2 regions of the Desulfomicrobium salsuginis genome follow, and region 2 is predicted to be linked to the other one. Evidence: predicted binding sites of a transcription regulator. Region 2 holds the regulator's gene; the other holds the start of a gene.
The links. The regulator HrcA, encoded in region 2, represses chaperone genes, less so after heat shock. The targets are predictions, from matches to a motif close to TGTTAGCACTCNNNNNNNNNGAGTGCTAACA.

Region 1: groES (co-chaperone GroES) is a predicted target of HrcA. The motif match lies at 2,285-2,315, and genes of this name have one in related genera.

The regions. Positions count from the first base shown of each region.
Region 1 covers NZ_BAAHYA010000002.1:2,197,263-2,202,492, reverse strand. The annotation lists gene ACYQ3G_RS17000 (hypothetical protein) at 1-113, opposite strand, end outside; tRNA gene ACYQ3G_RS16995 (tRNA-Glu) at 301-378, opposite strand; tRNA gene ACYQ3G_RS16990 (tRNA-Gln) at 380-453, opposite strand; tRNA gene ACYQ3G_RS16985 (tRNA-Glu) at 462-539, opposite strand; tRNA gene ACYQ3G_RS16980 (tRNA-Glu) at 567-642, opposite strand; tRNA gene ACYQ3G_RS16975 (tRNA-Lys) at 652-727, opposite strand; gene serS (serine--tRNA ligase) at 779-2,062, opposite strand; gene groES (co-chaperone GroES) at 2,361-2,651, shown strand; gene groL (chaperonin GroEL) at 2,679-4,316, shown strand; gene ACYQ3G_RS16955 (NADH-quinone oxidoreductase subunit B family protein) at 4,403-5,194, opposite strand; gene ACYQ3G_RS16950 (hydrogenase large subunit) at 5,206-5,230, opposite strand, start outside.
Region 2 covers NZ_BAAHYA010000001.1:970,829-976,058, reverse strand. The annotation lists gene ACYQ3G_RS04380 (rhomboid family intramembrane serine protease) at 1-399, shown strand, start outside; gene ACYQ3G_RS04375 (CoA-binding protein) at 442-807, opposite strand; gene grpE (nucleotide exchange factor GrpE) at 810-1,355, opposite strand; gene hrcA (heat-inducible transcriptional repressor HrcA) at 1,406-2,422, opposite strand; gene rfbD (dTDP-4-dehydrorhamnose reductase) at 2,419-3,282, opposite strand; gene rfbB (dTDP-glucose 4,6-dehydratase) at 3,279-4,304, opposite strand; gene ACYQ3G_RS04350 (tRNA (cytidine(34)-2'-O)-methyltransferase) at 4,409-4,879, shown strand; gene ACYQ3G_RS04345 (CobD/CbiB family cobalamin biosynthesis protein) at 4,892-5,230, shown strand, end outside.

The DNA.
Region 1 (5,230 bases), on a different contig from region 2:
ATGACGTTCATGACCAGGATGTGGAGTATAAAGGTCAGTACTTGGAAAAGGTAGAACCATCCCCACTCCACGGGGATGGGGAGGGCTTGGGGAATGAGCCGGGTTGGGTCCATGGTTGTTCTCCGTGTTTGAAGTCCGGGTCTGGCAGCGACAGGTGCGCCGGCACTGATGACGATAAACAATTTGACGGTACGCGTCAAAAGTTGCCGGGATTTCGGACGCTGTCTGTCGGGAAGGGTTGGGGCGGGCGGAGAACGCAAAAGGCCCCGGGCGGTAGCCCGGGGCCTGCGAGAGAAAAGATGGCGTCCCCAAGGGGATTTGAACCCCTGTTATCGGCGTGAAAGGCCGGTGTCCTGGACCTAGCTAGACGATGGGGACGTGGCTGGGCGACTTAGATTCGAACTAAGATTGACGGAGTCAGAGTCCGCTGTCCTGCCGTTGAACGATCGCCCAAAAAAAAGTGGCGTCCCCAAGGGGATTTGAACCCCTGTTATCGGCGTGAAAGGCCGGTGTCCTGGACCTAGCTAGACGATGGGGACGCATGATTCGCGTCGATGAAAAAAAAGTGGCGTCCCCAAGGGGGTTTGAACCCCTGTTAGCGGCGTGAGAGGCCGCCGTCCTAGGCCACTAGACGATGGGGACGCAAGGTTTTGGTGGGCCGTGAAGGGATCGAACCTTCGACTCTCTGCTTAAAAGGCAGATACTCTACCGTCTGAGTTAACGGCCCGAAAGAGAAGACGCTTCTATAGTCGGGCCATCTGCTTGTCAAGCCGGAAAGTCACCCTTTTTTCAGTTCGATCCTTTCCTGTCCGTTCATGTACGGACGCAGGGCTTCGGGGACGATGACCGACCCGTCGGCCTGCTGGTAATTCTCCAGAATCGCTACCATTGTCCGGCCGACGGCCAGACCCGAGCCATTCAGGGTGTGCACCAGCCTGCTCTTCTTCGAGGCTGCCGGCTTGAAGCGGATCCCGGCCCGGCGGGCCTGGAAGTCCTCGAAGTTGGAGCAGGACGAGATCTCGCGATACTTGTCCTGACCGGGCAACCAAACTTCTATATCGTAAGTTTTCGCGGATGAAAAGCCCAAATCTCCGGCGCACAGCGTGACCACCCGGTAGTGCAGACCCAGCCTCTGCAGGATGCTCTCGGCGTGGCCCAGCAGCTTTTCCAGTTCGTCGTAGGACGTGTCCGGGTGGACGAAGCGCACCAGCTCCACCTTGTCGAACTGGTGCTGGCGGATCATGCCCTTGGTGTCCTTGCCGTAGGACCCGGCCTCGGAGCGGAAGCAGGCCGTGTAGGCGCAGTGGGCGATGGGCAGGGCGCCTTCGGCCAGGGTCGTGTCGCGGTAGATGTTGGTCACCGGGACCTCGGCCGTGGGGATGAGGTAGTAGTTGGAGTCGCCCAGGCGGAAGAGGTCCTCTTCAAATTTTGGGAGTTGCCCCGTGCCCAGGAGGCTCTCGCGGTTGACGATGACCGGCGGCATGACCTCGTCGTAGCCGTTCTCCATGGTCTGCACGTCGAGCATGAGGCTGATGAGCGCCCGCTCCATGCGCGCGGCCCAGCCCTTCAGGAGCACGAAGCGGCTGCCCGTGATCTTGGCCGCGGTCTCGAAGTCCAGGCCCCCCAGGGCCGTGCCCAGCTCCCAGTGCTCCTTGGGCGCGAAGTCCAGCTCGGGCTTGGCGCCCCAGGTACGGACCTGCACGTTGTCCGCGTCGTCCACGCCCTCGGGGACCGAGGGGTGCGGCACGTTGGGGATGGACATGACCCACTGCTCGGTCTGGCCGTCGATGTCCTTCAGTTCCTCGTCGAGGGCCTTGATGCGGACTGACATGGCCCCGAGTTCGGCCAGGAGGGCGTCGGCGTTCTCGCCGGTCTTCTTCATGCGGGCGATGTCTCCCGAGGCCTGGTTGCGGCGGGCCTTGAGTTCCTCGGCCTCCAGCAGGAGATCGCGGCGCTTCTGGTCGATGGCCAGGAACTCGTGGAGGTCGAGCTTGCTGCGTCTTTTGCGCAGGCCTTCCTTGACGTCGTCGGTATTGGAGCGAACGAATTTGATGTCGAGCATGGGCGTGTCCTTGTCTGCGGTGTCGTCCCGTCCGGGCCGGGACGCGTTTTCAAGGCGAAATCAATAGCCTGCCTCGGCCGGAATCACAAGACGCGCAGGCCGGCCGCGGAAAAATCCAGATGCTCATGAAATTTTTTTGCGCGGTCGCCCTTGACTTCACCGGGGCAGGGATTATTTGGGCCTCTGTCTTGCGCGGACCGGCGAGGAACGAACAGGCCCGCGTGTTGGCACTTGTTGGTGAAGAGTGCCAGAAATTTTATCTATTCGGAAGCAATTCTTAAACATCTTGGAGGAAAACATGAAGCTCAGACCGTTGCACGACCGTATCCTGGTCAAGCGTCTCGAAGAGGAACAGGTAACCAAAGGCGGCATCATCATCCCTGACTCCGCCAAGGAAAAGCCCATCAAGGGTGAAGTGGTTGCCGCCGGCCCCGGCAAGGTCGCCGATGACGGAAAGCAGATCCCCATGGGCGTCAAGACCGGCGACAAGGTGATCTTCAACAAGTACGCCGGCACCGAAGTCAAGATCGACGGCGAAGAACTGCTCATCATGCGCGAGGACGACATCCTCGCCGTTATCGAAGCCTAATCTTTCATTACACAAGGAGACGCACACATGGCTGCTAAAGTTATCAAGTTCGACGCCAAGGCCCGTGAAAGACTGAAGAAGGGCGTGGACACCCTGGCCGATGCCGTCAAGGTCACCCTCGGACCCAAGGGCCGCAACGTCGTCATCGAAAAGTCCTTCGGCTCCCCCATCATCACCAAGGACGGCGTGACCGTGGCCAAGGAGATCGAACTGGAAGACAAGTTCGAGAACATGGGTGCCCAGATGGTCAAGGAAGTTGCCTCCAAGACTTCCGACATCGCCGGTGACGGCACCACCACCGCCACCATCCTGGCCCAGGCCATCTTCCACGAGGGCATCAAGCTGGTCGCAGCCGGCCGCAATCCCATGTCCATCAAGCGCGGCATCGACAAGGCCGTCGAGGCCGTCATCGCGAGCCTGGACAAGCTGGCCAAGCCCACCCGCGACCAGAAGGAAATCGCCCAGGTCGGCACCATTTCCGCCAACAACGACTCCACCATCGGCAACATCATTGCCGAGGCCATGAGCAAGGTCGGCAAGGAAGGCGTCATCACCGTTGAAGAGGCCAAGGGCCTGGAAACCACCCTTGACGTCGTCGAAGGCATGCAGTTCGACCGCGGCTACCTGTCCCCCTACTTCGTGACCAACCCCGACAAGATGGTCTGCGAAATGGACAACCCGCTGATCCTCATCAACGAGAAGAAGATCTCCAACATGAAGGAACTGCTCCCCGTTCTGGAGCAGGCCGCCAAGATGGGCAAGCCCCTGGTCATCATCGCCGAGGACATCGAAGGCGAAGCCCTGGCCACGCTGGTCGTCAACAAGCTGCGCGGCACCCTGCAGGTCGTGGCCGTCAAGGCCCCCGGCTTCGGCGAGCGCCGCAAGGCCATGCTGCAGGACATCGCCATCCTGACCGGCGGCGAAGTCGTGTCCGATGATCTGGGCGTCAAGCTCGAAAGCATCGCCCTGAACCAGCTCGGTTCCGCCAAGCGCGTGGTCATCGACAAGGAAAACACCACCATCGTCGACGGCGCCGGCGAAGCCGAAGCCATCAAGGCTCGCGTGAAGCAGATCCGCAACGAGATCGAGGAGACCACCTCCGATTACGACCGTGAGAAGCTGCAGGAGCGCCTGGCCAAGATCGTCGGCGGCGTCGCCGTGATCAACGTCGGTGCCGCCACCGAGACCGAGATGAAGGAAAAGAAGGCCCGCGTGGAAGACGCCCTGAACGCCACCCGCGCCGCCGTTGAAGAGGGCATCGTGCCCGGCGGCGGTGTCGCCCTGGTGCGCTGCCAGGCCGTCCTGGATTCCGTGAAGCCCGCCGATGACGACGAGGCCGCAGGCGTCCAGGTCATCCGCCGAGCCATCGAGGAGCCCATCCGCATGATCTGCGGCAATGCCGGCGTCGAAGGCGCCGTGGTCATCGACAAGGTCCGCCACGGCAAGGAAGACTTCGGCTACAACGCCGCCACCGGCGAGTACGAAGACCTGCTCAAGTCCGGCGTCATCGACCCCAAGAAGGTGACCCGCATCGCCCTGCAGAACGCCGCTTCCGTGGCCTCCCTGCTGCTGACCACCGAGTGCGCCATCGCCGAGAAGCCCAAGGAAGAGGCTGCCCCGGCCATGCCCGGTGGCGGCATGGGCGGCATGGGCGGCATGTACTAAGCCGATTTGCCATAGCCAAAAAAAGGGCCGGGAGCGATCCCGGCCCTTTTTTGCGTCTTTTTTCCAGGGAGTTGCGTCCCGAAAGATCAGCCTTTCTGTTCTTCGAGGCGCCCCAGCAGGCGCAGGAACCCGTCGAGGATGGTCAGGGGGTGGGGCGGGCAGCCGGGAATGTAGAGGTCGATGGGCACCACCGGGTCGGCCCCGCCGTTGTGCTGCGGGTGGCCGATAAAGGGCCCGCCGCTGATGGCGCAGGCGCCCAGGGCGATGGCGATGCGCGGTTCGGGTACGGCCTCCCAGGTCTTGCGCAGGGCCAGCTCCATGCCCTTGGTCACGGGGCCGGTGATGAGCACGCCGTCGGCGTGGCGCGGCGAGGCCACGTACTGGATGCCGAAGCGGCCCAGGTCCCAGCCGATGGTCCCGAGCACGTTGATGTCCGCCTCGCAGGCGCAGCACCCGCCGGCGCTGACCTGCCGCAGGCGCAGGGAGCGTCCCAGGAGGCTCTTCATCTTTTTGTCCAGGGCTTCGGCCAGGCGCAACTCCTCCTCGCCGGGCTTGCCCAGGAGCAGGTCGTCCCGGCGACGCACCGCCAGGCGGTGGTCGCTTGTGCGCGTCACGGCGCCGTGGGGACAGGCCTTGGTGCAGGCCCCGCAGAACAGGCAGCGGCCGAGGTCCAGTGTTGTGCTCGATCCGGGTTGCCGCGAGATGGCGCCCGTGGGGCAGACTTCGGCGCATGCGTCGCAGCCTGCCGGGCAGGCCGAGGCATCCAGGCGCAGGGCGCCGCCGTGGCGGTCGGGCAGGGCCGGGGCCGGGCCGTGGGGGTAGGCCATGGTCTGGCAGCCGCGGCGCATGCGGTTCATGAGGGTGTCGAAAATGTACATGAGCGCTCCCCTTACAGATCGAACCCGCAGTAGGAC
Region 2 (5,230 bases):
CTTTTCCTCCTTTCGGGGAGCCTCGGAAACGCCGTGAACGCCTGGGCCCAGGCCCCGGATCACCTGAGCGTGGGCGCGTCAACGGGCGTCTTCGGTCTCATCGGGGTCCTGGCGGGAAGCGCGGGCAGGGCGCAGCGACAGTCCCGCGCCCAGGTCCTGCTGCTGGCCCTGGGCTTCGGGTTCGGTTTCCTGGCCATGCTCGGCGCGGGCGAGGAGAGGGTGGACCTCGGGGCGCACTTCTTCGGCCTCCTGTGCGGACTGCCTTTCGGGCTGCTGGTCGGGGACTGGCGTGGGGCCCATGGCTGGAAGGTCTGGCTGAACGCCATGGCCGGCGCGGCTGGCGCCGTGCTGACGTTCTGGGCCTGGGCGACGGCCCTGGCGGGTTTTGGCGGGTTCTGAAAACGACGCGGGGGGACGGGCCCCCCGCAGGTCAGTGGCGGATCAGAATTGACCGGTCCTGAGCATGACCAGTGTGCAGGCGTGTTGCCAGGGGATGCCGGCCTTGTCCAGAGCCTGTTCCAGGGCCGGGGATTCCGTGCCCGGGTTGAGGATGACGCGTCCCGGCTTCAGGGCCAGAATCGCGTCCTGCAGCTGGGCGCTGCGCTCGGGGCCGACGTAGAGGGTCAGGGTGTCGACGGGGCCTTCGATGCTTCTCAGGTCCGGCGCCACGGGCAGGTCCTCGATGACCGTCCGTCCAGGCGTGACCGGCACGACGTCGTGGCCGTACTCCTTGAGCATGCGCACGGCCTGGTTGGAATAGCGCTCGGGCTTGTGGCTGGCCCCGAGCACGGCGACGCGTTCGGCCATGGCTACGCCCCCGCCTTGCGGCTGACCATGACCTTGGCCGGCCGCAGCAGCCTGTCTTTCAGCATGTAGCCTTTCTGCAGCATCTGGCAGACCGTGTTCTCGTCCAGGTCGTCGCGTTCCACCTGACTCATGGCCTCGTGCACGGCGGGGTCGAAGGGCACGTCCACGGCGGCGATCTGCACCAGGCCGTGGCGCTTCATGGTGTCGAGGAAGATGTTCATGGTCATCTCCACGCCCGTGACCAGGTCCTTGCAGGCCTCGGCCTGCCGGCCGTGAGCCAGGGCCAGGTCCAGATTGTCCATGACCGGGATGATCTCCTCCAGGATGGCCGACGTGGCGAACCTGAAATACTCTTCCTTCTCGCGCGTCAAGCGCTTCTTGAAATTCTCGCCGTCGGCCAGAACGCGCAGGTTCTCCTTCTTCAACTCTTCGATATCAGCCAGAGCCTGGGCGTATTTCTCTTCCAGGGTCGGTTCCTGGATTTCTTCGACGGGCGTTTCGGCCTGGACTTCTTCGGGGCCGAGGCCTTCGCTTTCCTTTTTGGACATGAAAAACTCCTGATCCTTGAAATATTTGAGTAGTCGTTTCACGAAGCTCCCTAGGAGCGGGATTTGAGGCACTGACTAAGTATTTGAGCGGCAAAGTCAACCATGGGCACGATGCGGGCGTAGTTCATGCGCACGGGCCCGAGCACCGCCAGGGTGCCGTGGGCGCTGGAAAAGGCGCTGTAGGGCGAGGCCACCAGGGAGCAGCCGGCGATGCCCGGCATGTCCTCGGCCAGGTTGACGGACACGGACGCGCCGGCCGTGGTCTTGTCGAGGAGTTCCAGCAGCCGCGAGCGCTCCTCGATGAGCCGCAGCAGCTCCTGGATGGTCTCCAGTTCCGTGAATTCCGGCTGGTCCGCGAGATGGCTCGCCCCGCCGACGAAGACCTCGGGCTGCTCCTCCTCGGCCAGTGCCTGGGCGGCCAGCTCCCAGGCGCGGCAGTAGGCGTCGAGGGTCTTGCGGGCGCTTTGGAGCTGACGCTCGATCTCGCCGCGCACCTCCGTGGTGGTGCGGCCCTCGAAGAGGCTGTTGAGGTAGTTGCCGTAGCGCACGAGGTCGTCGGCGTTCAGGGACTCGTCCATCTGGATCATGCGGTTGCTGACCAGACCGCCCTGCATGACCAGCACGGCCAGGATCATGCCCGGCCGCAGGAGGACGAAGTCGATCTGCCGCCAGCGGGCCAGATCCTGGCGCGGCGCCATGACCACGCAGACCTGGCGCGTCAGGGACGACAGGGCCCGGGCTGCGCGGCGCAGCACCTGGGGCAGCTCGCCCTCGCCGGGCAGGATGTGCTCGTGCAGCCTGGACTGCTCGCGGCGCGACAGGGGGGCGAGCCGGAAGACCTGATCCAGGTAGTAGCGGAAGCCCCTGACCGTGGGAACCCGGCCGGCCGAGGTGTGCGGCTGCTGCAGGAGCCCTTTTTCGGTCAGGGCGGCCATGGTCGCCCGCAGGGACGCGGGGCTCAGGCCCAGCCCGGCGGCCAGGGTCTGGGAGGCCACGGGCAGGGCCGTTTCGACATAGGTCTCGATGACCGCGGCCAGGACCTGGGTTTCGCGTTTGCCGAGGATCATGACAGGCAGTCTTCCCGGGAAAAGAGGAATTCGCGCAGGGCCTGCAGCCATGGCCGCGGGGTGATGCCCGTGGAGGCCGTGAACTTCGAGAGGTCCAGGACAGAATAGGCGGGCCGGACGGCCTTCTGGGGGTACTGCGCCGAGGTGATGGGCTTGACCCTGCAGGGCAGGTCCGCGCCGCGAACGGCCTCGGCGGCCAGTTCGCACCAGCTGGCCTGGCCGGAGTTGGCCAGGTGGAAGAGCCCGGTTGCGCTCGCGTCCACCAGGGCCAGGGAGTTTGCGGCCAGGTCCGGGGTGTAGCTGGGGCTGCCGACCTGGTCGTGGACCACGGAAAGTTCGGGCCGCGAGGCGGCCAGTTCGAGGATGCGGGTCACGAAATTGATCTTGCAGGGGCCGAAGAGCCAGGACGTGCGGATGATCAGCAGGCCCGGCAGGCCAAGGGCGAGCAGCTCGCGTTCGCCCTGCAGCTTCGTGCTGCCGTAGACCGAGCGGGGGTCGGGCTGGTCCTCGGTGGTGTAGGGGGTGGCCTTTTTGCCGTTGAAGACGAAATCTGTGCTGTAGTGCACCAGCCGCACGCCCGCTTTGCGGGCGGCCTGCCCCAGGACCAGCGGGAGCTGGCGGTTGAGGCGCGCGGCCTCGGCCGGCTCGTCCTCGGCCTGGTCGACCTTGGTGTAGGCCACGGTGTTGAAGAGGAGGTCCGCGCCGGTTCTGCCCAGATAGTCTTCCACGGCAGGCCGGTCGAAAAGGTCGAGGTCGGCACGGCCCGGCGCGTGCACGGTCCAGCCCCTGCGGGTCATGGCCATGCACAGGGCCTGTCCCAGGAGCCCGGTCTTTCCTCCCAGGACGACGGCGTTCTTCATGCCAGCCTCGTCGTGTACCATGCGTCCATGAACTGGCGATAGGCGCCGCTCTGCACTTCGTCAAGCCAGGCCCCGTTGGCCTCGTACCAGGCCAGGGTGCGGGCCATGCCGTCCTCGAAGGCCACCTCCGGCCGCCACCCGAGGTCCGCGGTGGAGCGGTCGAAGGCCATGGCGTAGCGGCGGTCGTGGCCGGGCCGGTCCGTGACGAAGGTGATGAGGTCCTCGCTCTTGCCCGTCAGGCGCAGGATGGTGCGCACCACGTCGAGGTTCGTGCGCTCGGCGTCGCCGCCGAAGTTGTAGATCGCGCCGGGCGTGCCCCTGAAGAGGGCCGCCTCCACGCCCCGGCAGTGGTCCAGGACGTAGATCCAGTCGCGCACGTTCAGCCCGTCGCCGTAGACCGGGATGGGCTCGCCCCTGGAGGCCTTGAGGTAGACCAGCGGGATGAGCTTTTCCGGGAACTGGAAGGGCCCGTAGTTGTTGGAGCAGCGCGTGACGATGACGGGCATGCCGTAGGTGTGGAAATAGGCCCGCGCCAGGAGGTCCGAGGATGCCTTGGAGGCCGAGTAGGGCGAGTTGGGCGCCAGCGGCGTGTCCTCGGTGAACTGTCCGGTGGGCCCGAGGGTGCCGTAAACCTCGTCGGTGGAGACGTGCACGAAGCGCGGGACCCCTGCCCGGCGGGCGGCCTCCAGCAGGTTCTGGGTGCCGACGACGTTGGTCGTGATGAAGGGGAAGGGGTCGTTTATGGAGCGGTCCACATGGGACTCGGCCGCGAAGTTGAGGACCGCGTCGAAGGGGAAGCGGGCCAGCAGGTCGGGCACGAGCTCCTGGTCGCAGATGTCGCCGTGCACGAAATGGTAGCGGCCGCCCAGATGTCTTTCCTCCACCTCGGCCAGGTTGCGGCGGTTGCCCGCATAGGTCAGCATGTCGAGGTTGACGATGGTCAGGTCGTCGCGGGCTGCGAGCATGTGCTGGATGAAATTGGACCCGATGAAGCCGCAGCCTCCGGTGACGAGCAGGTGCATGTGTTCTCCGTGGTTCTTGACGGGAGCGTCATTGACGGCCAAGTGGTTGGGGGCGCTGCCCGGCGCCCCGGCCAGCCATAGAAAATATGCAAAGAGAATCCAAGATGCAAATTGCGCTTTACGAACCCGAGATCCCGCCGAACACCGGCACCATCGCCCGGCTCTGCGCCGCCACCACGACCCGTCTGAACCTGATCGAGCCCCTCGGGTTCAGCCTGGAAGACAGGTATCTGAAGCGCGCTGGTCTGGACTACTGGCCCCATGTCGACAAGCGGGTCTGGCCCTCCTGGGCCGCGTTCCTGCAAGGCCGGGACGCCGGCCGCCTAGTCTTCACCAGCGCCCGCCAGGGCACGGCCTACCACCGTTTCGCCTTCGAGCCGGGCGACATCCTCGTCCTGGGGCCCGAGACCAGGGGGCTGCCGCCGGAAGTTTTGCAGGACGCGCAGCATCTGGTGCGCATGCCCATCTGGGGCCAGGTCCGCAGCGTCAACCTGGCCAACGCTGCGGCCGTGCTGCTTTACGAAGCCTATCGTCAGACCGGCGAGCTGGACCGGCGCGAGGACGCGCCGCAATAACGAGGAACCGCCATGCTTGATGCCCTCTACGACCTGCCTCTGAACCTCTCCCTTTTCGTCTTCCTGCTGGGCTGCATGGCCCTGGACCTGCTCTTCGGCGACCCCGCGGACTGGCCCCACCCGGTGCGGCTGATCGGCCGGATTCTGAACCGGCTCGAAGGGTGGGCAGGGCGGTCATGGCTCGGCCCCCGGTTGGCCGGAGCCGTGGCCGTGGCGGGGCTGGCCGGAGGGTGTGCGTTGCTGGTGCGGCTCCTTATGGGGCTCCCTCTCGTGGGCGAGATGCTGGCCCTGTACCTGGGCTATGCGGGCCTGGCCCTGGGCTGCCTGCTGCGCGAGGTTCAGGCCGTGCTG